Regions from separate parts of the Ciceribacter azotifigens genome, predicted to be linked through region 2. Evidence: riboswitches for the same ligand, from Rfam matches in the RefSeq annotation. Region 2 holds a riboswitch; each other region holds the start of a gene.
What was found. A riboswitch is a leader RNA that binds a small molecule or an ion and turns the genes downstream of it on or off. The one in region 2 is predicted to bind thiamine pyrophosphate.
Positions count from the first base shown of each region.

Region 1 (7,633 bases), on a different contig from region 2:
CGAAGGAAATTCGTCCCCGGTCGACGAAGAGCACGTGCTCCGCAAGGCGCGCCACCTCGTCCGCATCGTGGGTGATAATCACCACCGTGTTGCGCGTTTCGCGATGCAGATCTTCAAGAAGATCCGCCATCGCCGATCGCAATCCCGGATCCAGGGCCGCGAAGGGCTCGTCTAGAAGCAGCACCGGTTTGCGCCGCACGAGCGCTCTTGCAAAAGCGGCACGCTGACGCTCGCCCCCTGAAAGTGTCGAAGGGCGACGGCGCTCGAAACCCTCGAGACCAACGCGCTTCAATGCCGTCGATACCATCTCCCGTTCCCTCGCTCCGAGATGGAGAGCCGGGTTGATTCCGAGCCCGACGTTCGTGAACAGATCAAGGTGAGCGAAAAGATTGTTGTCCTGAAAGACGAGCGAAACCGGCCGATCAGACGGCAGGAGGCCACGCATATCCTCTCCTTCGATCAACAGTCGACCGCGCGTCGGTGTCTCGAACCCGGCGATTAGGTTAAGCAAGGTCGACTTTCCCGAACCGGAGGGTCCGGCAACGGCAGTAATCGCTCCCTTGGGAATTCTGCAGTCGAACGAAAACTCCTGCGCTCCGAGCCGGAGTTGGACATTGTCGAGGACAACGGCATCAGATTCGTTCGGCATTCTCGGCCTCGTCCTTCCGCGGCTGGACGCCGGTGGTTCCGGCGAGGGTTAGAAGCAAGCAGATCATACCGAGAATCAGGGCGAGTCCGTCGGCGTCGTTGGTGCGGTAGTGCCCCATACGACTGTAAATCAACCACGGCAATGTCGTGATTTTCTCCGAACCGAAAAGGGCCACCGCCCCCAGATCACCGAGTGAGAGCGCCATGGCGAAGGAAAGGGCTGTCAGCAACGGCTTCTTGAGAAGCGGCCAGTCGATTAGTCGCAGCTTGGAAAATCCATGGATACCCAGGCTCAGAACCAGGCGTCCTGTTGCGGCGCGATGGATTTCCAGTGCGGGCGCCACGACCCGCATGACGAAAGGCAGGGACATCAACGCGTTGATCCCGACGACGACCACCGGTGCAAAACTGGCGATATCCCCCGTCGATCTCAAAGCCATGAACCAGCCCGTGGCGAGCACGATCGTCGGGACCAACAATACGAGAGACGACACGCCCGACAGCAATATCGAGATGCCTCTCATGGCCAGCGAAGGACGCTGCAAAAGACTGATCACCGTTTGCGCGTGGATTGTCGCCAGCGCAAGCAAGAGTGCCGATAACGCCGAGCCGAGTGCGATTGCCAGGCTTGTCGCTGCAGCCCGCAAGAATGCCGCCTCGGTCAAAAGCTTGAATAGATCGGCCCTTAGCCCCGAAACCGCGACTGAACCGAGCGGAAGAGCGAGAAACAACACGACGACGACGAGCGCGGCGCCGTCTGAAAGACGCGCCGTGAGGCTCTCGCCGTCGAACCGTCGTGATGCGCGTCCAAGAGTCTGCCCATATTCCCGCGGAGCAGGAAAAAGTGCCATCGCCACCAGGACCAGGGCCGTAACGGCGATCTGCAAGAAGGCAAGCGAGACCGCCCGTTCCGGATCGAAATCGAACCGAAGGGCTTGGTAGATCGCCACTTCGAGAGTCGTCGCGGCGGGACCTCCCCCGAGAATGAGCACAAGCGTGAAGCTGGTGGCACAAAGCATGAAGACGAGGCCGGCGATGCCGGGGATAAGCGGGCGGAGCGCAGGCCATTCGATGAAGCGGAAGATCGCCCGTGGCTTCATGCCAAGCGTCGCGCTCATCAACCAATATTCGGACGGCAAGCGCTCGAGTCCGGCAAGCATCAACCGTGCTGCAAGCGGCAGATTGAAGAAGACGTGCGCGAGCAAGATGCCACCGAGGCCATAAATGCTGACCGGCTCCGCCTTGCCAAGGAACAGCAGCCCATCGTTGAGCAGTCCCTGCCGCCCCCAGATGCCGATCAGCCCAAGAGCGCCGATCAGAACAGGAAGCCCCATCGGCACCGCCATGAGCCGGATTACCCACATGCGTCCGGGAAAACGCGTCTGGCGAGCGAGCGCTCTTGCAATCGGAATCGCCAGCATAACCGAGAGTGCCGTCGAGAGTGCCGCCTGCAACAGGGTAAAGCGCAGCACGGACAGGAGCAGTGGATCGGAGAAAAGAACTGTGAAGCCCCTGCCCCCGCGATAGCCGAGCAGCGCCAGGACGGCGACACCGACAAACGTTCCGATGGCGGCAAGACTGAACGCCCCGCCAAGGAAACCCGTCAAACGCTGCCGTCTTCCCAGCATATCGTTACTTGAGCGTCATTGCTGCGAGCCACTCGTCGATCCACGCCTTCCGGTTGGCCGCGACCTCCTCCGGCGACATCAGGAACGTCTTGGATGGATTGACCAGCTTTGCGAATGCCTCCGGCAGCGGCTCCGATGTCGGTGCGGCAGGCATCATCCAGTTGTTCGTCGGAATGGTATCCTGGAACCCTGGGCTCAGCATGAACTTGAGAAACTCGCGCGCAAGGTCCTTCTGCGGCGCATTCTTGAGCAGGCCGGCGACTTCGATCTGGATGTAATGGCCTTCGGAGAAGGCCGCGGCCTGGTAACGGTCGGTTTCCTCGGCGACCATGTGGTAAGCGGGCGACGTCGTGTAGGAGAGCACCATCGGCACCTCACCCTTGGTGAACAGGCCGTAGGCTTCCGACCAGCCCGGCGTCACAGTCAGGATGCGCCCTCTCAGCTTCTGCCAGGCGGCCGGTGCCTCATCGCCATAGATCGATTTCACCCAGAGCAATAAACCAAGTCCGGGCGTCGACGTTCGGGGGTCCTCGATCACGATCTTCTGGGAAGGATCCCCCTCCACGAGTTCCTTCATGCTCTTCGGAGGCATCTTCAACGTCTGTGTGTCGTAAACGACTGCGAAATGACCATAATCATACGGAACGAAGGTGTCGTCGGTGAAGCCGCCGGGAACCTTGACTGCCGAGGTGTCGATCCCATGCACGTCGAAAAAGCCGGTCTGTTTCGCCTCCGCGACGAGATTGGTGTCGAGCCCGAGAACGAGGTCGGCCTTGCTCGTATCGCCTTCCAGTTTCAGACGCGTCAACAGAGCAACGCCATCCGCCACGCCGACAAAATCCACACGGCATTCGCAGGTTTTCTCGAAAGCTTCCTTGACCTTCGGGCCCGGGCCCCATTCGGAAATGAAGCTCTCGTAGGTATAAATCGTCAACGTCTTGTCGGCTGCCGAGGCGGAAACGGACGACAGCATCACAATTGCCGCCGCAGCTATATGCGCGCGACCGGAAAGAACGGATATCATGGTTCGCATAGGCGCCCTCCTTCGTGTTGTTTTCCGGGAAAAGGCGTCTGTTACGCGTCTAATCCCTCCGCCGGTTCGAGCCGGATCAGGTTCCGCGGGTTGGTGTTCACCTCTCAGCCATCAGGTCGTTAAGAGCCTTTTGGCACCCCGTTAGAGCAAGGCAGGAATAGCGCGGCATCTCGTGTCACGCAAGCACACGATGGCTTGCCCGGCCGGATTGTCTCGGCGTTCAATGAGGGCAATCTGCCGGAAGCTTGCCCTTTCCGCCTTTTTCATGCCACAGCAATCAGCTTATCAACCGATCGGCAAGTGCCTGGCCTGTACCATCCGGCCATCTGGTGTGCGGAAGAGCCTGACTCATGACCAATGCAGAGCCACAAGGACGATCCGGAGCCGCCGAGCCGACCTATGAGATCGGCTTCAAGCGGCAGATTGCGATCGCGGCGGCATCCTTCTGGGAGTCGCCGGTGCGCAATCGGATCCTTCTCGTTTCGGCGGCCTTGCTGACGATCATTCTCCTCACGGCCTACGGCCAGATCCTTCTGAACCGATGGAATGCGCCTTTCTACAATTCGCTGGAACGCCGCGACCTGCCGGAATTCATCGTCCAGTTGGAGAACTTTGCATATATCGCCGGCTTCCTTCTGTTGCTCAACGTCGTGCAGACCTGGCTCAATCAGACGGCGGCGCTCTACATGCGAGAAGGTTTGTCGCGCGATATTGTCGACCAATGGCTGACCGACCGGCGAGCGTATCGGCTTTCGCTTTCAAGCCCCCTTGGTGTCAACCCGGACCAGCGGCTGCATGAAGATGCCCGCAAGCTTTCCGAAATGACCACCTCGCTGACGATCGGCCTCGTCCAGGCAACGATCTTGCTCGTCAGCTTCATCGGCGTGCTTTGGCAACTGTCGAGCGGCTTCGTTTTTCACGTCGGCGATACGAGCTTCTCAATCCCCGGATATATGGTTTGGGGAGCAATCTTCTATGCAAGCATCGCCTCACTGGCCAGCAATCTCGTCGGCTTTCGACTCACGCGCATCAATGCCGAACGGTATGCCCGCGAAGCAGACCTGCGCTTCTCGCTGATGCGCACGAACGAGAATCTCGAAGCGATCGCACTTGCACGCGGCGAGGAGAACCAGCGCCAGCGTATCCATTCCAAGATCGATGACGTTGTAGCGCTGATCCGTCAGCTCGCAATGGCGCTCACCAATCTGACCTGGGTTACCGCCGGCTTCGGCTGGCTCGCGCTCGTTGTCCCGACTTTGATCGCGTCTCCGGCCTATTTCGCCGGGACCATGAGCTTCGGTGAATTGATGATGTCGGCAGCCGCCTTCAACCAGGTCCACTCGGCGCTGCGCTGGTACGTCAATAATTTCGACTCCATCGCAGACTGGAAGGCGACCCTGCTGCGCGTAATGAGTTTCAGGGCAGCGCTCGTCGACATGGATGATTTCCGCCCCGAGGGAAGCGAAGTCCTGCTGGAGCGCGGCACAGCGGAACAGCTTGCTTTCCGGAGCGTGACGATCTGCGCAAAGCCGAACGGCAACAGCTGCGAACACGCCTTTCGCCTGCGCGAACCGGATCCCGTCATCAACGTTGGCGAAAGGGTCATGATCAACGGCGACCAGGGCATCAATCGGAAGCTGCTCTTCGATGCTCTCGCCGGACTCTGGCCGTGGGGAAGCGGATCGATAGACCTTCCGGAACAGGAAATTCTCTTCGTTCCGCAACTGGACTATCTGCCCGAAGGACCGCTACGTGACGCCCTGCTGTTTCCGGCCGCGGCTTCGGCATTCTCCGATGAGGAGATCGCTGCGGCGCTGACACGTGTCGGCCTTCACGAGCTCACGAAGTCCCTCGATGAGCATGCCCGATGGGACCGCCGGCTCGAAAAGGACGAGCAGATGCTGCTTGCATTCGCCAATCTGCTGCTGCGTCGCCCGAAATGGATCGTCTTCAACGATGTCCTTGAAGGCTTAGAGCCCGAAACCGTCGAGCGGCTGTCGTCGATAATGAGCGAATTGCAGGAAGCCACACTTATCTATATCGGCAGAGCCGGCGCCTTCTATGACACCATGTCTCCAAGACTGCTGCATCTGGAAGCGCTCCCGCAGACACCTCCCGCTCTCTAATCTTCAGCCTTCGAGTTCTTCGCGCAGCATCTCCAGTTCGAGCCACTCCTCCTCCATTCGCGTGAGGTCGCCTCGCAGCTTTTCAACCTCGATTGCGAGTCGGTTGAACGTTGCCGCATCCCGCGAGAACAGGCCGGGATCCGCCATCTTCGCTTCGCGAACGGCAATCTCTCCTTCGGCCTTTGCGATCTCCTTCGGCAGGTTCTCCAGCGCGAATTTCTGCTTGTACGAGAGCTTGGCTTTATTCTTGGGGGCTGTCTCCTCGGATGACTTTGTGTCGCCTTCCTGTACTTTCCCCTTGTCTGTCCTTGCAGCACGGCGACGCTCCTCCTCGGCGCCTTTTCTTTGCGCCAGCATATCGGAGTAGCCGCCAGCAAACTCGATCCAGCGACCGTCCGGCTGTTCTGGGTCGGCCGGTGCAATCGTCGAGGTGACGGTGCGATCGAGGAAGTCACGATCGTGGCTGACGAGGATAACCGTACCGGAATAGCCGGCGACGATCTCCTGCAACAGATCAAGCGTCTCAATATCGAGGTCGTTCGTCGGCTCGTCGAGGATCAGCAGATTTGACGGCCTTGCCATGATACGCGCCAGCATCAACCGCGCCCGCTCGCCGCCTGACAGGTTTCGGATCGGCGTGCGCGCCTGTTCAGGCTGGAACAGAAAATCTTTCATGTAACCGGTCACGTGCCGCTGCTCGCCGTTGACGAGAAGATTCTCACCCCGACCGTCGGTCAGATAGTGAGCGAGCGTGTCGTCGGGATTGAGATCCTCTCGCTTCTGGTCAAGCACCGCAATTTCGAGGTTGGTCCCGAGCTTCACGGTTCCACTGTCGGGCTTCAGCTGGCCTGTCAGGATCTTCAGGAGCGTCGTCTTGCCGGCACCGTTCGGGCCAACGAGACCGATGCAATCACCGCGGTGAACGCGGATCGAGAACGGGGCCACGATAGTGCGTTCACCATACGTCTTGGTGATCCGTTCCGCCTCTATGACCAGCTTTCCGGATTCGCGCGCGTCGGCGAGGTTTGCCTGCACTGTCCCCTGCGGTCCTCTGTGTCCACGATAATCCGCGCGCATCGCCTGCAATTGGCCGAGACGACGCATATTGCGTTTACGCCGCGCCGTAACACCGTAGCGGAGCCAATGCTCTTCTCTCTCGATCGCCTTGCCGAGCTTATGCTGTTCGATCTCCTCTTCTTCGAGGACCTTGTCGCGCCATTCCTCGAAGTCACCGAAGCCACGGTTGAGACGACGCGCGGTGCCGCGGTCGAGCCAGACCGTCGCAGTCGAGACCTTTTCGAGAAAGCGGCGGTCGTGCGAGATCAGAACGAGGGCACTGCGGCTCTTTTGAAGCTCGCCTTCGAGCCACTCGATGGTCGGCAGGTCGAGGTGGTTGGTCGGCTCGTCGAGCAGCAGAATATCCGGTTCGGGTGCCAGAACACGCGCCAGTGCCGCCCTGCGGGCCTCCCCACCCGAAAGGCTTCTGGGATCCTCCTGCCCGCTGAGACCGAGGTGTTCCAGAAGATAGGCGACCCGGTAGGGATCGTCTCCCGGCCCCAGTCCGGCTTCGGCGTAGGCCTGGACAGTTTCGTATCCGTCGAAATCGGGCGCCTGCTCGAGATAACGGACGGTCGCGCTCGGATGCCGGAAAATCTCACCGGACTGAGGCTCCACGAGTCCGGCGGCGATTTTCAGCAACGTCGATTTTCCCGAACCGTTGCGACCGACAAGGCAGATGCGGTCACCCGGCTCTACCTGCAGGTTAGCTCCGGAAAGCAGCGGCGTGCCGCCGAAAGACAGGAAGATATTGTCGAGTTTGAGGATCGGCGGCGCCAACGGTTCATGCTCCAGTCAAATCAAAGGGACGTGCGAGAAGCATTGCTTCCCCGCCGTCGAGCGACAAGGTAATCGCTCCCTCGGCAACGTTCGAGATGGTGCGCGTCGATCCCAGCGGCAAGGAGAAGTCCTGGAGCGGATACCGCGCGTTCTCGATCGACAGCCCGGCAAGGGGCGACAGCCCGATAACGGAAAACAACGAACCGGGCGGCAGATCCACCGTCACCCTTCCGGGAAGCAGAGGATAGGCCTCCTCCTCGCCCGAGGTCAGGAGCGTTTCGTATCCTTCCTTGGCGAGTTGCAATGCCTGCAAGAGGTGCATGAGGGCGTGATCCGAACGTTCGCCTCCGAGCGCACCTGCA
Region 1 is NZ_JBLQTA010000026.1:2,850-10,482, reverse strand. It holds gene ACM6UT_RS22250 (thiamine ABC transporter ATP-binding protein) at 1-649, opposite strand, end outside; gene thiP (thiamine/thiamine pyrophosphate ABC transporter permease ThiP) at 633-2,276, opposite strand; gene thiB (thiamine ABC transporter substrate binding subunit) at 2,281-3,249, opposite strand; TPP riboswitch at 3,346-3,460, opposite strand; gene ACM6UT_RS22235 (ABC transporter ATP-binding protein/permease) at 3,660-5,435, shown strand; gene ACM6UT_RS22230 (ABC-F family ATP-binding cassette domain-containing protein) at 5,439-7,271, opposite strand; gene ACM6UT_RS22225 (thiamine diphosphokinase) at 7,276-7,633, opposite strand, start outside.
Region 1: linked by a shared signal. The riboswitch ahead of thiB (thiamine ABC transporter substrate binding subunit) and the one ahead of thiD (bifunctional hydroxymethylpyrimidine kinase/phosphomethylpyrimidine kinase) in region 2 are both predicted to bind thiamine pyrophosphate.

Region 2 (7,633 bases):
TCCCGTGATCATTGACGACGACGGCACCGCGGTCCGCGTCATCACCGGAGACTTCTGGGGCAAGACTGGTCCCGTCGACGGCATCGCGGCCGAACCCGTCTATCTCGACATCTCGGTTCCGCCGGGCAAACGGAAGAGCTTCCCGGTCGATACCTATCGGTCCGCATTCGCCTATATCTTCGCCGGCTCCGGTACATTCCGCGAAGCCTCCAAGCCTTTCGGCGTAAAGGTCGAGAAAGAGTACCAAGGCCAGGAACTCAACATCCGGGATCTTTCCGGCAATCGTACCCTCGTCGTCTTCGACACCGGAGACGAGGTCACGGTACAGGCCGGCGAGGACGGCATCCGCTTCCTTCTCGTCACCGGCAAGCCGATCCGGGAGCCGGTCGCCTGGCACGGACCGATCGTCATGAACACGCGCGAGGAACTGATGCAGGCAATGCGTGACCTGCAGAACGGCACCTTCATCAAGGCCGATCACTAGGCTTCAGCGGAGGACGGCGCCGGGCTCCACGCCCGGCGCCGTCGGATAACACATTCGACACTGCTGCGATCCGCCCTAGGTTCCATAGAAGAACCCGAAGGAGGCGCGCCGATGCATATCGATGGACAATGTCACTGCGGTTACGTGCGGTACGAGGCTGACATCGACCCCACCCAGGTCTCGATCTGCCACTGCACCGACTGCCAGTCGCTGACAGGAAGCGCCTACCGTGTCACGGTTGCGGCAACTCGCGACCGTTTCTCCCTTCGCAGCAATGCGCCGAAAGCCTACACAAAGGTCGGCGACAGTGGTGCGGTTAGTGTGCAATACTTCTGCCCGAAATGCGGCTCGCCGATCTACCGCGCCAGTAGCGATGCAAGCGACGCCCGGATCGGCATTCGCATCGGCACGATCCGCCAGCGCCGGCAACTGATGCCGAGCCGACAGTTCTGGCTGCATTCGTCATTGCCGTTCGTCCATGATCTCCGCGCCCTGCCCGGAACGGACCGGGACTGAAGGCAAGGGACAAACTCGCTGAAAGGGGAAGGACCGCTATGAAGGAATTTCCGCTTGCCAAGGTCTACCAGCTCATCGAGCCCGGCCCGGTCGTCCTCCTGACGACCTCGGAAAACGAGCGCCCGAACGTCATGGCCATGTCCTGGCACATGATGATGGAATTTACCCCGCCGATGATCGCGTGCATCGTCAGCGGGGCGGACCACAGTTTTCATGCGCTCCAGCAGACCGGCGAATGTGTGATCGCCATCCCGACGGTCGAGCTTGCCGAGAAGGTCGTAGCGGTCGGGAATTGCTCCGGTCGGGACACCGACAAGTTTGCGACGATCGGCCTGACGCCGCTGCCCGCCGAGGAGGTGCGTGCGCCGCTCATCGGCGAATGCTTCGCGAACCTCGAATGCCGCGTGGTCGATCAGGGTTTCGTACCACGCTACAATCTCTTCGTGCTGGAGGTGGTGAAGGCCTGGTACGATCCCGCCCAAACGGCACCGCGAACCATTCACCATCGCGGCTACGGCACATTCGCCATCGACGGCGAGGAAATCACGCTCGACTCGCAGATGCCTTGACCGTCTGGCCGATTATGCTGCGCCTTTGCTTTTCCAAAGCGCATGAAAGTGGTGCACAGGTCCGTGCCCGGAGCCGACGTTCAAGACATCCGCGGCATCGATCGCTCCAGCGACATAGGTCTTGGCCACCGCGACGGCGTCTTGCGGCAGCACTCCTTTCGCAAGTTCGGCGGCGATCGCACTCGACAGCGTGCAGCCGGTGCCATGCGTGTTGCGGGTCGCAACGCGCGGCGCCTCGAACCAGGTGAGGCCCGCCGCAGAGGCGAGCACATCCGGGCTGTCCACCCCAGGAAGGTGCCCCCCTTTGACCAACGCCATGTTCGCGCCAAGCGCCACGAGCCGCAGCGCCTGATTTGCCATTTCCTCGCGACTGCTGGCCTCTGGCTCTCCGAGAAGAGCCGCCGCCTCCGGCAGGTTCGGCGTGACGATCGTTGCCAGCGGCAAGAGCCGTGTTTTGAGGACCGTCATCGCATCATCCGTCAGCAGTGACGCGCCACCCTTGGCGATCATTACCGGATCGAGAACGACAGGCACATCGACATGACGCGCGAGTACGTCGGCCACGGCTCCTGCAATCGCCGCATCGGCGATCATGCCGATCTTCACGGCACTTACCCTTATGTCGGCGAAGACGGCCCGGATTTGCTCCGCGACGAAATCCGGCGGCACGACGTGTATGCCGGTCACGCCTCGCGTGCTCTGTGCCGTCAGGGCGGTTACCACGGCCATACCGTACACGCCCAGCGCCGAAAACGTCTTGAGATCCGCCTGTATGCCGGCACCGCCTGACGGATCGGAACCGGCAATGGACAGGGCGTTGGCGATCACCGGTGCCCGCGGTGTATTGTCTGCGCTCCGAAGATCACTCATCATCAGCCTTTCCGTGCGGAAAGGTCACGGAACCAGGCACCAACGACCTTCGGCTCCGGACGACTCCCTCCGCCAGCATGATCTGGTTCAGGTTCAAAGGGTTCTTCTCAGCCCAACCTTCCGGTGGACGCCCCTGTCTCGCCTTCCTGTCGCACAGATCGCCGCCGCTGTCACGCAGGCTGTCGCAGGGCGGTTGCCGCTGGAAGACGAAGCTGGCACTCTGCATGATGCTGGCAGAGTCCACCTAGGCAGCACATCGGAGCCGTCGCGCGCATGAGTAAGGGCCGATTCGAAATTGCGAACACTGCGCTTTTCGGCGTGACCGCGGTCATGGCCGACACGCGACACAGCTTCCTGCGCCACACCCACGACGCCTTCGGAATCGGGATCATTCGCCGTGGTGCGCAGAAGTCCCTGAGCGGGCGCGGCGTGGTGGAGGCGGGTCCAGGCGACATCATCACGGTCAATCCCGGAGAGGTGCACGACGGCGCGCCGATCGGCGACCACGGTCGTTTCTGGCAGATGCTCTACCTCCTGCCCGAGACGATAGCGGCCGCGACACTGGAGATCACCGAGGGCGGCGGGGGGATGTTCGAGTTCGAGCATCCGGTCATCCGGGACGCCCGCCTCGCGGGGCGCTTTCGACAGTTCTTTGCCGCCGCCACGGCAGACGACGGGGCGCACCTCGCGTGCGAGACAGAATTTCTGGCACTCGTCGCCTCCATGTTACAGCCTCGCGCGACGGCGGTCGCAGCGAAGAGTGCCGGCATCCGGCGCGCAGCAAGACTGCTCGATGACGACCCCGCCCGTCCGGTGACCCTCGGCGAATTGGCGCAGGAAGCCGGCCTCAGCAAGTTTCAGTTGCTTCGGGCCTTTGTACGGCAGACCGGCTTCACGCCGCACGCCTATCAGATCCAGCGGCGGATCGACGTCGCACGGCGCCTCATCGGCGACAGCATGCCACTCGCCGAGGCGGCAGCAGCAAGCGGCTTCGCCGATCAGAGTCATATGACCCGCGCCTTCGTCCAGCGATACGGGGTAACACCCGGCGCCTATGCAGCGGCCCTGCACTGAGAACCAGCCGCAATTCTGTTCAAGACCCGCTGCCGCATTCCGGTGTCTGCTTCGCTCTCCAGCCCAAAAGAGGAGAGCCGCTATGACCCCAGAATACCTCCTGACGTCGCTGATCATCATCCTTTTGCCCGGCACCGGCGTCATCTACACGATCGCCTATGGTCTTGGCGCCGGCTGGCGGGCGAGCGTGATCGCCGCTTTCGGCTGTACGCTCGGCATCATCCCCCATGTCGCGGCAAGCATCACCGGCCTTGCCGCACTCCTTCACGCAAGCGCCCTCGCCTTCCAGGCCGTCAAGTATCTCGGCGTCGCCTATCTGCTCCTCATGGCATGGGGCATATGGCGGGACGAGGGTGTGCTACAGGTCACCTCGACCCGCGCGGCTTCCGGAGCAGGCAAGATCATCCTCGACGGACTGCTCCTCAACATCCTCAATCCGAAGCTGTCGCTTTTCTTTCTCGCCTTCCTGCCGCAATTCGTTCCGGCGAACACCCCAAACGCGTCCCTGCACATGCTGGTACTGGCCGGCGTCTTCATGGGACTGACCTTCGTGGTCTTCATAGGCTACGGCGTCTTCTCCGCGGCCACGCGGCGCCACGTCATCGCACGACCAAGGCTGCAGTTGTGGCTACGCCGGTCGTTTGCCGGCGCTTTCGCAGCGCTCGGGTTACGCCTGGCGGTCGCCGACCGTTAGGAACTCACGCCGCCTTGGCGACGTGATATTCCTTGATGGCGACCATCTTGATGGCAGGGTACCGCTCCGCCTCGTAGCGGAGCGAAAATGCGTCCTGCGCCATGAAAACCGGATCGCCGTCGAGGTCACGGCACATGTTGCCGCGCTGTTGGGTCATGAACTTTTCGAGTTCGCCCGGCTGATCGGCAGAAATCCAGCGGCAGACGGAGAAACGCGGCATGTCGAAGGAAACCGGCAGGCCGTACTCCGCAGAAAGGCGCTCCTTCAGGACGTCGAGCTGCAGTGCGCCGACGACGCCTACGATTGCAGGCGACCCGTCTTCCGGCTGGAAGAGCTGCACCACGCCCTCTTCCGCCATCTGCTGCAGGGCCTCCTTCAGCTTCTTCGCCTTCATCGCGTCCTCGAGCCGCACACGGCGCAGGATTTCCGGCGAGAAGTTCGGCACGCCCTGGAAGACCAGAGGCTCCCCTTCGGTCAGCGTGTCGCCGATGCGGAGCGTGCCATGGTTCGGAATGCCGACGACATCGCCTGCATAGGCGGTGTCGGCAAGCTGCCGCTGGGAGGCGAAGAAGAACTGGGGCGCCGTGAGACCCATCTGCTTGCCCGTGCGAGACAGCCGCGCCTTCATGCCGCGCTCCAGCTTGCCAGAGCAGATGCGGGCAAAGGCGATGCGGTCGCGATGGTTCGGGTCCATGTTCGCCTGGATTTTGAAGACGAAGGCCGTCATCCGGTCTTCGGCAGCGTGCACCGTGCGGATGTCCGCTACCTGGTCGCGCGGCGGCGGCGCGAACGCGCCGAGCGCGTTGATGAGATCGCGCACACCGAAATTGCGTAGAGCCGAGCCGAAGAAGACCGGCGTCAGGTGGCCTTCGAGAAAGGCCTTGCGGTCGAACGGCCGGCAGGCCTCCTGGGCAAGTTCCAGTTCCTCGATGAAAGCCTGCCGTTCATTCTCCGGCAGGTGTTCGGCGACGCTCTGCGGACCGTTGACTTTCAGCGGCTCGACCTGCGTGTCCGATCCGCGGAAAGTATTGTCCGCAAGATTATAGGAGCCGCAAAACGTTTTCGACCGCCCGACCGGCCAGGTGACCGGAGCGGTGTCGAGGGCCAGCTTCTCTTCCACTTCGTCGAGGATTTCGAAGGGATCGCGGCTTTCGCGGTCCATCTTGTTGACGAAGGTGATGATCGGGATGTCGCGCATGCGGCAGACTTCAAAGAGTTTCAGCGTCCGCGGCTCGATACCCTTGGCGGCATCGATCACCATGACCGCGGCGTCCACTGCCGTCAGGGTGCGATACGTGTCGTCGGCGAAGTCTTCGTGACCGGGTGTATCGAGGATGTTGAAGACCTTGCCGTCGTATTCGAACGTCATAACCGACGTCACGACCGAGATGCCGCGCTCGCGCTCGATCTTCATCCAGTCGGAACGGGTCTGGATGCGGTCCTTCTTCGCCTTCACTTCACCGGCGAGTTGGATCGCCCCGCCGAACAGCAGCAGCTTTTCGGTGAGCGTCGTCTTACCGGCGTCCGGGTGCGCGATGATCGCGAAGGTGCGGCGGCGGGATACCGCCTCTGCAAGCGTTTCAGCCATGAATGTGAATCCTGTGAATTGCCGCGTATCTAGCGATTAAAGGCCGGCATTGCAATTGACCTCGGCAGATCGCGCGCAAAGTAATGGAGGCATGAACATCCACAACGACATTCGTCCGACCCTCAAGCTTCTCCGTCTGGCCCACGGCGAGGACATCCCGCTGCCCTCCTACGAGACGGCGGGGGCCGCCGGCATGGACCTGCGCGCGGCCGTGACCGAGAGCGCGCCTATGACGCTTGTGCCCGGCCAGCGGGCGCTGGTACCGACCGGCTTCATCATGGAAATCCCCGAAGGCTTCGAGGCGCAGATACGTCCGCGGTCGGGGCTCGCTTTAAAGAACGGCGTCACTTGCCTCAACACGCCGGGTACCATCGACAGTGACTATCGCGGTGAGGTGAAGGTGCTGCTCATCAATCTCGGCGAGGAGGCTTTCGAGATCGTCCGAGGCATGCGGATCGCCCAGATGGTGATTGCACCGGTTACGCAGGTGCACATCACGGAAGTCACGGAGACCTCCACGACCGTGCGCGGTGCAGGCGGTTTCGGCTCGACCGGCCTCTAGATGACCGGCGGCAGCCGGCGCTTGACGGTCGTGGACTTGATCATGGCCGTGTTCGTCTGCGCACGTTCCGCGATCCGGTCGAGTATACGGTCGAGATCGGTCATGCTGCGCAGGGCCATGCGGCAGATGAAGCAGTCGTCACCCGTCACCTTGTCAGCTTCGGTGATTTCCGGCGTCTCCTGGATCAGCTTTTCGACCACATGCAGCATACCCGGCAGCGGTCGGACACGGACAATCGCCTGCAGGGGGTAGCCGAGCGCTTCCAGTTCCACATCCGCGCCGTATCCGGTCAGCACGCCGCGCTCTTCGAGCCGTCGCAACCGCTCTGAGCAGGCCGGCGAGGAAAGCCCTGCGCGAGCAGCAAGCTCCTTGAGCGGAAGACGCGCATCTCCGGCGAGCGCTTCGACGATCTTCCGGTCGACGAGATCGAGAGCCTGAATAAAACTCACGTTCATGGGACATCCGCCTAACTTTATTCTGAATTTAAGCGCGTTCACCTCACTTCGATGAAGCAATTATGCCATCTACTTCGCTAGGCTGCAACCATCCCAAGGAGGTTGCCATGTCACCCACAATCAAAAGCGGAATCCTCGATATGACCGTCGCCATGGTGCTGTCCGGCACGATCGGCTGGTTTGTCCTGCAGTCCGGGCAATCGCCCGCAAACGTCGTCTTCCTGAGATGCCTGATCGGCGCCCCGGTTCTGGCATTACTCGCATATCGCGCCGGCGTCCTCGCCATTATTCGCGGACGCACGCTGCTTCTGGCGATGATCGGTGGCGTCGCACTCGTTCTCAACTGGCTCGCCCTCTTCTCCGCCTATCCGCTCGCTTCCATCTCGGCCGCGACGATCGTCTACAACGTTCAGCCATTCATGCTTGTCGGTCTCGGTGTGCTCTTCCTCGGCGAAAAGGTTTCCACCAACAAGCTCATCTGGCTGGGGCTCGCCTTTGCCGGGATGCTGGCGATGACCCTTTCGGGGCCGGCGACGGAAGATAACGCACAGGGCAGCTATCTGCTGGGCATCCTGCTCGCGGTCGTCGCGGCCTTCTGCTACGCCGTGGCGGCCTTTGTAACCAAGTGGCTCAAGGGCACCTCCCCCTATCTGATCGCGCTGATCCAGGTCAGCACAGGCGTGGTCCTGCTGGCGCCACTTGCCGACTGGCACAACCTGCCCACAGCACCGCAAAACTGGGCGATGGTGGCAACCCTCGGCATCGTTCACACCGGGATCATGTATGCGTTCCTCTATTCGGCGATCCAGAAGCTGCCGGTC
Region 2 is NZ_JBLQTA010000003.1:210,996-218,628, forward strand. It holds gene ACM6UT_RS06120 (pirin family protein) at 1-484, shown strand, start outside; gene ACM6UT_RS06125 (GFA family protein) at 596-1,000, shown strand; gene ACM6UT_RS06130 (flavin reductase family protein) at 1,039-1,569, shown strand; gene thiD (bifunctional hydroxymethylpyrimidine kinase/phosphomethylpyrimidine kinase) at 1,582-2,397, opposite strand; TPP riboswitch at 2,487-2,584, opposite strand; gene ACM6UT_RS06140 (AraC family transcriptional regulator) at 2,713-3,513, shown strand; gene ACM6UT_RS06145 (LysE family translocator) at 3,596-4,207, shown strand; gene ACM6UT_RS06150 (peptide chain release factor 3) at 4,212-5,795, opposite strand; gene dut (dUTP diphosphatase) at 5,887-6,357, shown strand; gene ACM6UT_RS06160 (Lrp/AsnC family transcriptional regulator) at 6,354-6,812, opposite strand; gene ACM6UT_RS06165 (DMT family transporter) at 6,920-7,633, shown strand, end outside.

Region 3 (7,633 bases), on a different contig from region 2:
AAAGGCCCGAGCACCGGGCAGATAGATGTCCTCGGTATATTCCCGCACAACCCTGTTGGCAGAAAAGTGCGGGGTCAGCCGCGCCATGCTTTCGCGGATGCGATCGACCCAGCGCAGCGGGACGCCCGAGGCATCGCGTTCGTAAAATTCCGGAACGATGTCGCGCTCGAGGTGCTCGTAGAGCTCTGCCGCCTCACGCCGGTCGAGATCGGCAAAATCCTGGTGCTCGGCACCATCACCAATTGCCCAGCCGACCTCCGGAGTGAAAGCTTCCGCCCACCAGCCGTCGATTTCGGAGAGATTGAGCCCGCCATTGACGAGGATCTTCATCCCGCTCGTCCCGCTCGCCTCCCACGGACGGCGGGGCGTGTTGATCCAGACGTCCACCCCTTGCACCAGCACCTGAGCGAGCTGCATATCGTAGTCACGCAGGAAGACGACCCGTGAGCGAACCTCCGCCCGCCTGGCGAAGTCGATCCATCGCTTGATGAGCGCCTGTCCGGCGGCATCCCGCGGATGCGCCTTGCCGGCAACGACGAGCTGTACCGGCCGGCGCGTATCGGCAAGAAGGCGCAGCAGGCGTTCCTCGTCGGAGAGCAGGAGATCAGGACGCTTATAGGTGGCAAACCGCCGAGCGAAGCCGAGCGTCAGGGCGTCGGGATCGAAGATCGCGCGCGCCTCCTCGATCTCGCCCGAGGGAGTGCCATCCTCCGCCAGTTGACGGCAGCAACAGTCCCGCACCTTTGCGACCAGCTGCGCGCGTCCCGCCGCCCGCAGCTGCCAGATCCGCGCTGCCGGCACATCGCGTATCGCCGCCTCGTGCCCCGCGAGATCGCCGCGCCACCGCTCCTTGCCGGTCACCTCCGTCCAGAATGCGTCGGCCTCCGACGAATCCCAGGTCGGCACGTGGATGCCGTTGGTCACGTGCCCGACCGGAACCTCGCTTGCCGGCCAGCGGGGAAAGAGCGGTTGCAGCAGGACCTTGCTCACATCTTCGTGGAGGGCGCTGACGGCATTGACCGCGCCGCTCGCCCGCACCGCGAGATAGGCCATGTTGAACGGCTCGGCGGCATTCTGCGGATCGGATCGCCCGAGCGCCAGGAATTCGTCGAGAGAGAGCCCAAGCTTCCGCTCGGCGTAGTGGCGGAAGAAGCGGACGATCATCTCGGGAGGAAACCGGTCGACCCCCTCGGCAACCGCCGTGTGCGTCGTGAAGAGATTGCCGGCGCGCGTGGCAAGCAGCGCCTGGGCGAAAGGAACCCCATGGTCCTGCATGAAGAAGCGCGCCCGCTCCAGAGCCGCGAAGGCCGCATGGCCGTCGTTCATGTGGCAGATCTCGGGATCGAGACCGATTGCCCTCAGGAGCCGCCACCCGCCGATGCCGAGCAGCATCTCCTGTTTCAGGCGCGTTTCCGGGCCCTCTCCGTAAAGTTCGCCGGTGACGCAGCGGTAGGCGGGTGGATTGGCCGGATCATTGAGGTCGAGGAGGAAGAGCCGTGTGCGCCCCACCTGCACTTCCCAGGTTCTGGCCCAGAGCCTGTAGCCGGGCAGTTCCAGCTCCAGCCGCAGCCATTCGCCGCTCGGTTCGCGCAGCGGCCTGAGCGGCAACTGCTCCGGCTCGTTGACGGGATAGAGCGCCTCCTGCCGTCCGTCCGGCGTAATCGACTGGCGGAAATAGCCTCGCGCGTAGAGAAGCCCCACCCCGACCACCGGAACGCCGAGGTCACTCGCGGCCTTCAGCTGGTCGCCCGCGACATTGCCGAGACCGCCGGAATAGATCGGCAGCGCCTCGTCGAGCATGAACTCGGCGCTGAAATAGGCGACCGTCCGCAGCCCACTGCCCGGATGAGCCTCCTGGAACCACCCCGGCGCCAGCCGCAGCCGGCGCGATTCTGCAAGCTGTGCGGCCAGGTTTGCAGAGAACGCCCGGTCGGAGAGAAGTGCCCGGATGCGGTCGCGGGAGACGCTCCGCAGGATCGTCCACGGATTGCGCGAGAGCGCCCACATCTCCGCGTCGAGCGCCTGCCAGATGGCATCCGTTGCATGGTTCCAAGACCAGCGGATGTCGAGGGCGAGCTCCCGCAGCGCATCGAAGCCCTGATTGAATTCGGTCTCAGTCAGCACTCGTCCCTCCGCGTCGAAGGCGGTCGGTCGATCACCGCGTCGGCGCGGCTGACCCGACAGGGAATTCTAGCAGCATTCAGGGATTCGGCTATCCCGTTGAAATCGAAGGTTCCGCATACGACATCCGGTGGGCCTCCGCGCTTGCCGATTGACAATGCGCGGCATACCGCCTTAGCATTCGCCCATTCACCAGGGGGGTCCCGCCAAGGGGCTGAGATACTGCTGGGCGATCCCTGACAAGGGCAAGCAGCGCAGTGACCCGTTGAACCTGATCCAGTTCATACTGGCGTAGGGACGGTGCGAGCGCTGGCGTTGCGGGAATCCCGGTCCGGGATCTGTGCCGAGCGTTTTTCCATCATTCCAACACTGGAACTGGGTCTCCAAACGTCAAACCTTGGAGCCTCAACCATGAACATTGCCGCAACCAGACCGATACCGCAGGTGACGACCGGTCCCCTGCCCGCCTCGCGCAAGATCCACATCGAAGGAGAGCAGCACGGCGACATCCGCGTGCCGATGCGCGAGGTCGCCCTGCATCCGACCTCCGGCGAGCCGCCCGTCGTCCTCTACGACTCCTCCGGGCCCTACACGGATCCCTCCGCGACGATCGACATCAAGGCCGGACTGCCGCGCCTGCGCGAGCGCTGGATCGCCGCGCGCGGCGATGTCGAAACCTATGCCGGCCGGCATGTGCTGCCGGAAGACAACGGCTTTGCCTCCGGTGAGCGGCTGGTGCCGGAATTTCCGGTCCGCAACACGCCCTCGCGCGCGGAGAACGGCAAGGCCGTGACGCAGCTCGCCTATGCGCGCGCCGGCATTATCACGCCGGAAATGGAATTCGTCGCCATCCGCGAAAACCTCGGCCGCAAGGCGGCCAAAGAAGTGCTTGCCCGGGATGGCGAAAGCTTCGGCGCGCACATCCCAGATCATGTGACACCGGAATTCGTTCGCCAGGAGATCGCCGCCGGCCGGGCGATCATCCCCGCCAACATCAACCACCCGGAAAGCGAGCCGATGATCATCGGCCGGAACTTCCTCGTGAAGATCAACGCCAACATCGGCAACTCTGCCGTCACCTCCTCGATGGAGGAAGAGGTCGAGAAAATGGTCTGGGCAATCCGCTGGGGCGCCGACACCGTGATGGACCTCTCCACCGGCCGCAACATCCACAACATCCGCGAGTGGATCGTCCGCAATTCGCCGGTGCCGATCGGTACCGTGCCGCTCTACCAGGCGCTCGAAAAGGTCGGCGGCATCGCCGAGGACCTGACCTGGGAGCTCTACCGCGACACGCTGATCGAGCAGGCGGAACAGGGCGTCGACTATTTCACCATCCATGCCGGTGTCCGGCTCCACTACATCCCGCTCACGGTCAACCGCGTGACCGGGATCGTGTCCCGCGGCGGTTCGATCATGGCGAAGTGGTGCCTGCATCACGACAGGGAGAGCTTCCTCTACGAGCATTTCGAAGAAATCTGCGACATCTGCCGCGCCTACGACGTCTCCTTCTCGCTCGGCGACGGTCTGCGCCCCGGCTCGATCGCCGACGCCAACGACGCCGCACAGTTCGCCGAACTGGAGACGCTGGGCGAACTCACGCAAATCGCCTGGGCGAAGGATTGCCAGGTGATGATCGAAGGCCCCGGCCATGTCCCCATGCACAAGATCAAGGAGAACATGGACAAGCAACTGAAGACCTGCGGCGAGGCGCCGTTCTACACGCTCGGGCCGCTCACAACCGACATCGCCCCGGGCTACGACCACATCACCTCCGGCATCGGTGCGGCGATGATCGGCTGGTTCGGCACCGCCATGCTCTGCTACGTCACGCCCAAGGAGCATCTGGGTCTCCCCGACCGCAACGACGTGAAGGTGGGCGTCATCACCTACAAGATCGCCGCCCACGCCGCCGACCTCGCCAAGGGCCACCCCGCCGCGCAGGTCCGCGACGACGCGCTGTCGCGCGCCCGCTTCGAATTCCGCTGGGAGGACCAGTTCAATCTCTCCCTCGATCCCGATACCGCGCGCTCGATGCACGACGAGACCCTGCCGAAGGAGGCGCACAAGGTCGCCCACTTCTGCTCCATGTGCGGTCCAAAGTTCTGCTCCATGCGCATCTCCCATGACCTTAGGGCAGAGGCACAGAAGGAAGGGCTGGAAGCCATGGCGGCGAAGTACCGCCAAGGCGGCGATCTCTATATGCCGGTCGCCAATGCGGCGGAAACGCAGCCGGGAGAGTGAGATGACGGTTTTGATCAAGGGGGCCGGCGTTGCCGGCCTCACCGCCGCCTTCGAACTGTCCCGTCGCGGCATCGCCGTCGAGGTGATGGATGCCGCCGAGAACGTCGGCACGGGTGCCTCCACCTATGCCGGCGGCATGCTCGCCCCGTACTGCGAACGCGAGGCGGCCGAGGAGGCCTTGCTCACGCTCGGCCTTTCCTCCGCCGACTGGTGGGCCGAGGCCGTCCCCGGCGAAGTAGCCCGCAAGGGCACCCTGGTCATCGCCGCCGGCCGTGACAGCGTCGAACTCGACCGCTTCGCCTCCCGCACACGGGGATACGAATGGGTCGGCAGCAACGCGATCGGTGAACTCGAACCGGATCTCGCCGGGCGCTTCGATCGCGCGCTGTTCTTCCCCGAAGAAGCCCATCTCGACCCGCGCAAGGCTATGACCGGGCTCTACGAGGCGCTGGTCGAGAAAGGCGTGCGCTTTCATCTCGGCAGCACCGAAGCGCCGACGGAGACGGCCTATTCGGCGGTCGTCGAATGCACCGGCGCGGCGGCGATCGGCTCGACGCCGGGACTGCGCGGTGTGCGCGGCGAGATGCTCTTCCTCGAAACCGCGGAGATCACCCTTTCGCGGCCGGTTCGCCTGCTTCATCCCCGCCACCCCCTCTACATCGTGCCGCGCGAGGATCATCGCTTCATGGTCGGGGCGACGATGATCGAGACGGACGACGACGGCCCGATCACCGCACGCTCGGTGATGGAGTTCCTCAACGCCGCCTACGCCGTTCATCCCGCCTTCGGCGAGGCCCGGCTCGTCGAGACGGGTGTCGGCGTCCGTCCTGCCTTCGTCGACAACCTGCCGCGGGTCCTCGAGCAAGAGGGCGGTTTTTCGATCGCCGGCATGCACCGCCACGGCTTCCTGCTCGCCCCCGCGATGGCGCAGCAGCTGGCCGACCGGATTTGTGCCGGCGGACATGAACAGCTCTACGCACAGGGAGCACTGCAATGACCTATATCGTGAACGGCGAGACCGTCGAAAGCGCCGCCGCGACGCTCGCCGACCTCCTCACCGTCCTCGAATACGAGGGCGAATGGCTGGCGACCGCCGTCAACGGCGAGCTCGTCCACCGTGAGGATCGCCCCGCCTGTCGGCTCGCCGACGGCGACCGCATCGAGGTCCTCTCGCCGATGCAGGGAGGCTGAGATGCTGAAACTCTACGGAACGCAGGTCTCCTCCCGCCTCCTCCTCGGCACGGCACGCTATCCTTCTCCCGCGATCCTCGCGGAAGCCGCGCGCCGCTCCGGCACGGAGATCGTCACGGTTTCGCTCAGGCGGGAGACCGCCGGCGGCCGGACGGGCGGCGCCTTCTTCGAACTCATTCGCGATCTCGGCGTCCGGGTGCTGCCCAACACCGCCGGCTGCCACAGCGTCTCGGAAGCCGTGCTGACGGCGAAGATGGCGCGCGATCTCTTCGACACCAGCTGGATCAAGCTCGAACTGATCGGCCACCACGACACCCTGCAGCCGGACCTGTTCCAGCTCGTCGAGGCGGCCCGTATCCTCTCCGCCGACGGTTTCGAGGTCTTCCCCTATACGACCGATGACCTGGTGGCGGGTGAACGGCTGCTTGCCGCCGGCTGCGAGGTCCTGATGCCCTGGTGCGCACCGATCGGCACTGCCGCGGGCCCGCAGAACATCTCCGGCCTGCGTGCAATGCGGGCGGAATTCCCGGACATTCCGCTCATCGTCGATGCCGGGATCGGCCGTCCGTCCCATGCCGCCGCGGTAATGGAACTCGGCTTCGACGCCGTCCTCCTCAATACCGCGGTCGCCGGCGCCGGCGATCCCCCGGCAATGGCCGAAGCCTTCGCGGAAGCCATCATCGCCGGCCGAAAGGCCCATCGCGCCGGGCTTCTTCCACCGCGCGACATGGCCGTTCCTTCGACGCCCGTCATCGGCAAGGGAGTCTTCGCATGAGGCTCGATCCTTTCTACCTGATCGTCGACAGCGCCGCATGGATCGAGCGCCTCGTGCCGCTCGGGGTCAAGCTCGTTCAGCTGCGCATCAAGGACATGCCGGAGGCAGCGCTGCGCGAAGACATCCGCCGTGCGCGCGCCCTCTGCGCGGGGGCGGGTTGCCAGCTGATCGTCAACGATTACTGGCAGATCGCCATCGACGAGGGATGCGATTTCGTGCACCTCGGTCAGGAAGACCTCGCCGACGCCGACATGGCGGCGATCCGCGCCGCCGGCATGAAGCTCGGCATCAGCACCCATGACGAGACGGAACTCGAAACGGCCCTTGCGGCGCAGCCTGACTATGTGGCGCTCGGCCCGGTCTACCCGACGATCCTGAAGCAGATGAAGTGGGCGCCGCAGGGCCTCGACCGGCTTTCGACATGGCGGCGACGGCTCGGCACGCTGCCGCTGGTGGCAATCGGAGGTCTCACCGTCGAGCGGCTCGAGGGCGTCTTTTCCCACGGGGCCGACAGCGCCGCCGTCGTCACGGACATCACCCGCCACCCGGACCCCGAGGCCCGCACGCGGGCGTGGATTGCCGCGACCGAGCGCTGGCCCGGGAGAGACTGACGCCAGGGGGAACTACAGTCCGAACGGATAGGTCTCCGGCACGCCTTCGTGTTCGGAATGGACCGTCAGCGGATGCACGGCCCGCGTCTCGTCGAACCAGACATAGGCGTGGAACTGGCCTGACAGCGACGCCTCGACATAGTGGCTACGGCGCTCCGTCTCCGGCCGGTAGATCACGCCGATCAGCCTTTCGAGCATCGGCGCCGCGAGCAGGTCCCGCAGCTCCCGGCGCTCACCAAAATCGAAGAGGGCGGGCGACAGGCCGGCGTCATGGAAGAGCCGTTCGTAACTCTCCTCCAGCGCCGGCCGCACGCTCTTGATCTCCATGTCGCCGTCCCAGTCGCTCGCCGCTGCGACCGTTCCGGAATGCGTCCCGAAGCCGATCAACGCCGCCTCCTCGCCGAACCGCCGCCGGCAGAGTTCGCCGAGGCTGAGCTCGCCATGAGCGCTGCCCAGTTCGGTATGTCGTGCATCCCCGACATGGGAATTGTGCGCCCACACCACCGCCCTGGCATTCGGTCCATGGGCATCGAGCATCCGTTCGAGCGTGTCGAACATCTGGGTGTCGCGGAGGTTCCAGGCTTCCGCGCCGCCATAGAACATGATGCGGTAATAGCGTTCGGCCGCCGCGACGAGGCGGGCGTTCTGCGCCGCATCGAGAAAGCCCTCGCGGTCATGCGGCTCATATTCG
Region 3 is NZ_JBLQTA010000015.1:67,032-74,664, forward strand. It holds gene glgP (alpha-glucan family phosphorylase) at 1-2,124, opposite strand, end outside; TPP riboswitch at 2,306-2,437, shown strand; gene thiC (phosphomethylpyrimidine synthase ThiC) at 2,533-4,365, shown strand; gene thiO (glycine oxidase ThiO) at 4,367-5,362, shown strand; gene thiS (sulfur carrier protein ThiS) at 5,359-5,556, shown strand; gene ACM6UT_RS18580 (thiazole synthase) at 5,558-6,331, shown strand; gene ACM6UT_RS18585 (thiamine phosphate synthase) at 6,328-6,942, shown strand; partial or broken gene ACM6UT_RS18590 (erythromycin esterase family protein) at 6,955-7,633, opposite strand, start outside.
Region 3: linked by a shared signal. The riboswitch ahead of thiC (phosphomethylpyrimidine synthase ThiC) and the one ahead of thiD (bifunctional hydroxymethylpyrimidine kinase/phosphomethylpyrimidine kinase) in region 2 are both predicted to bind thiamine pyrophosphate.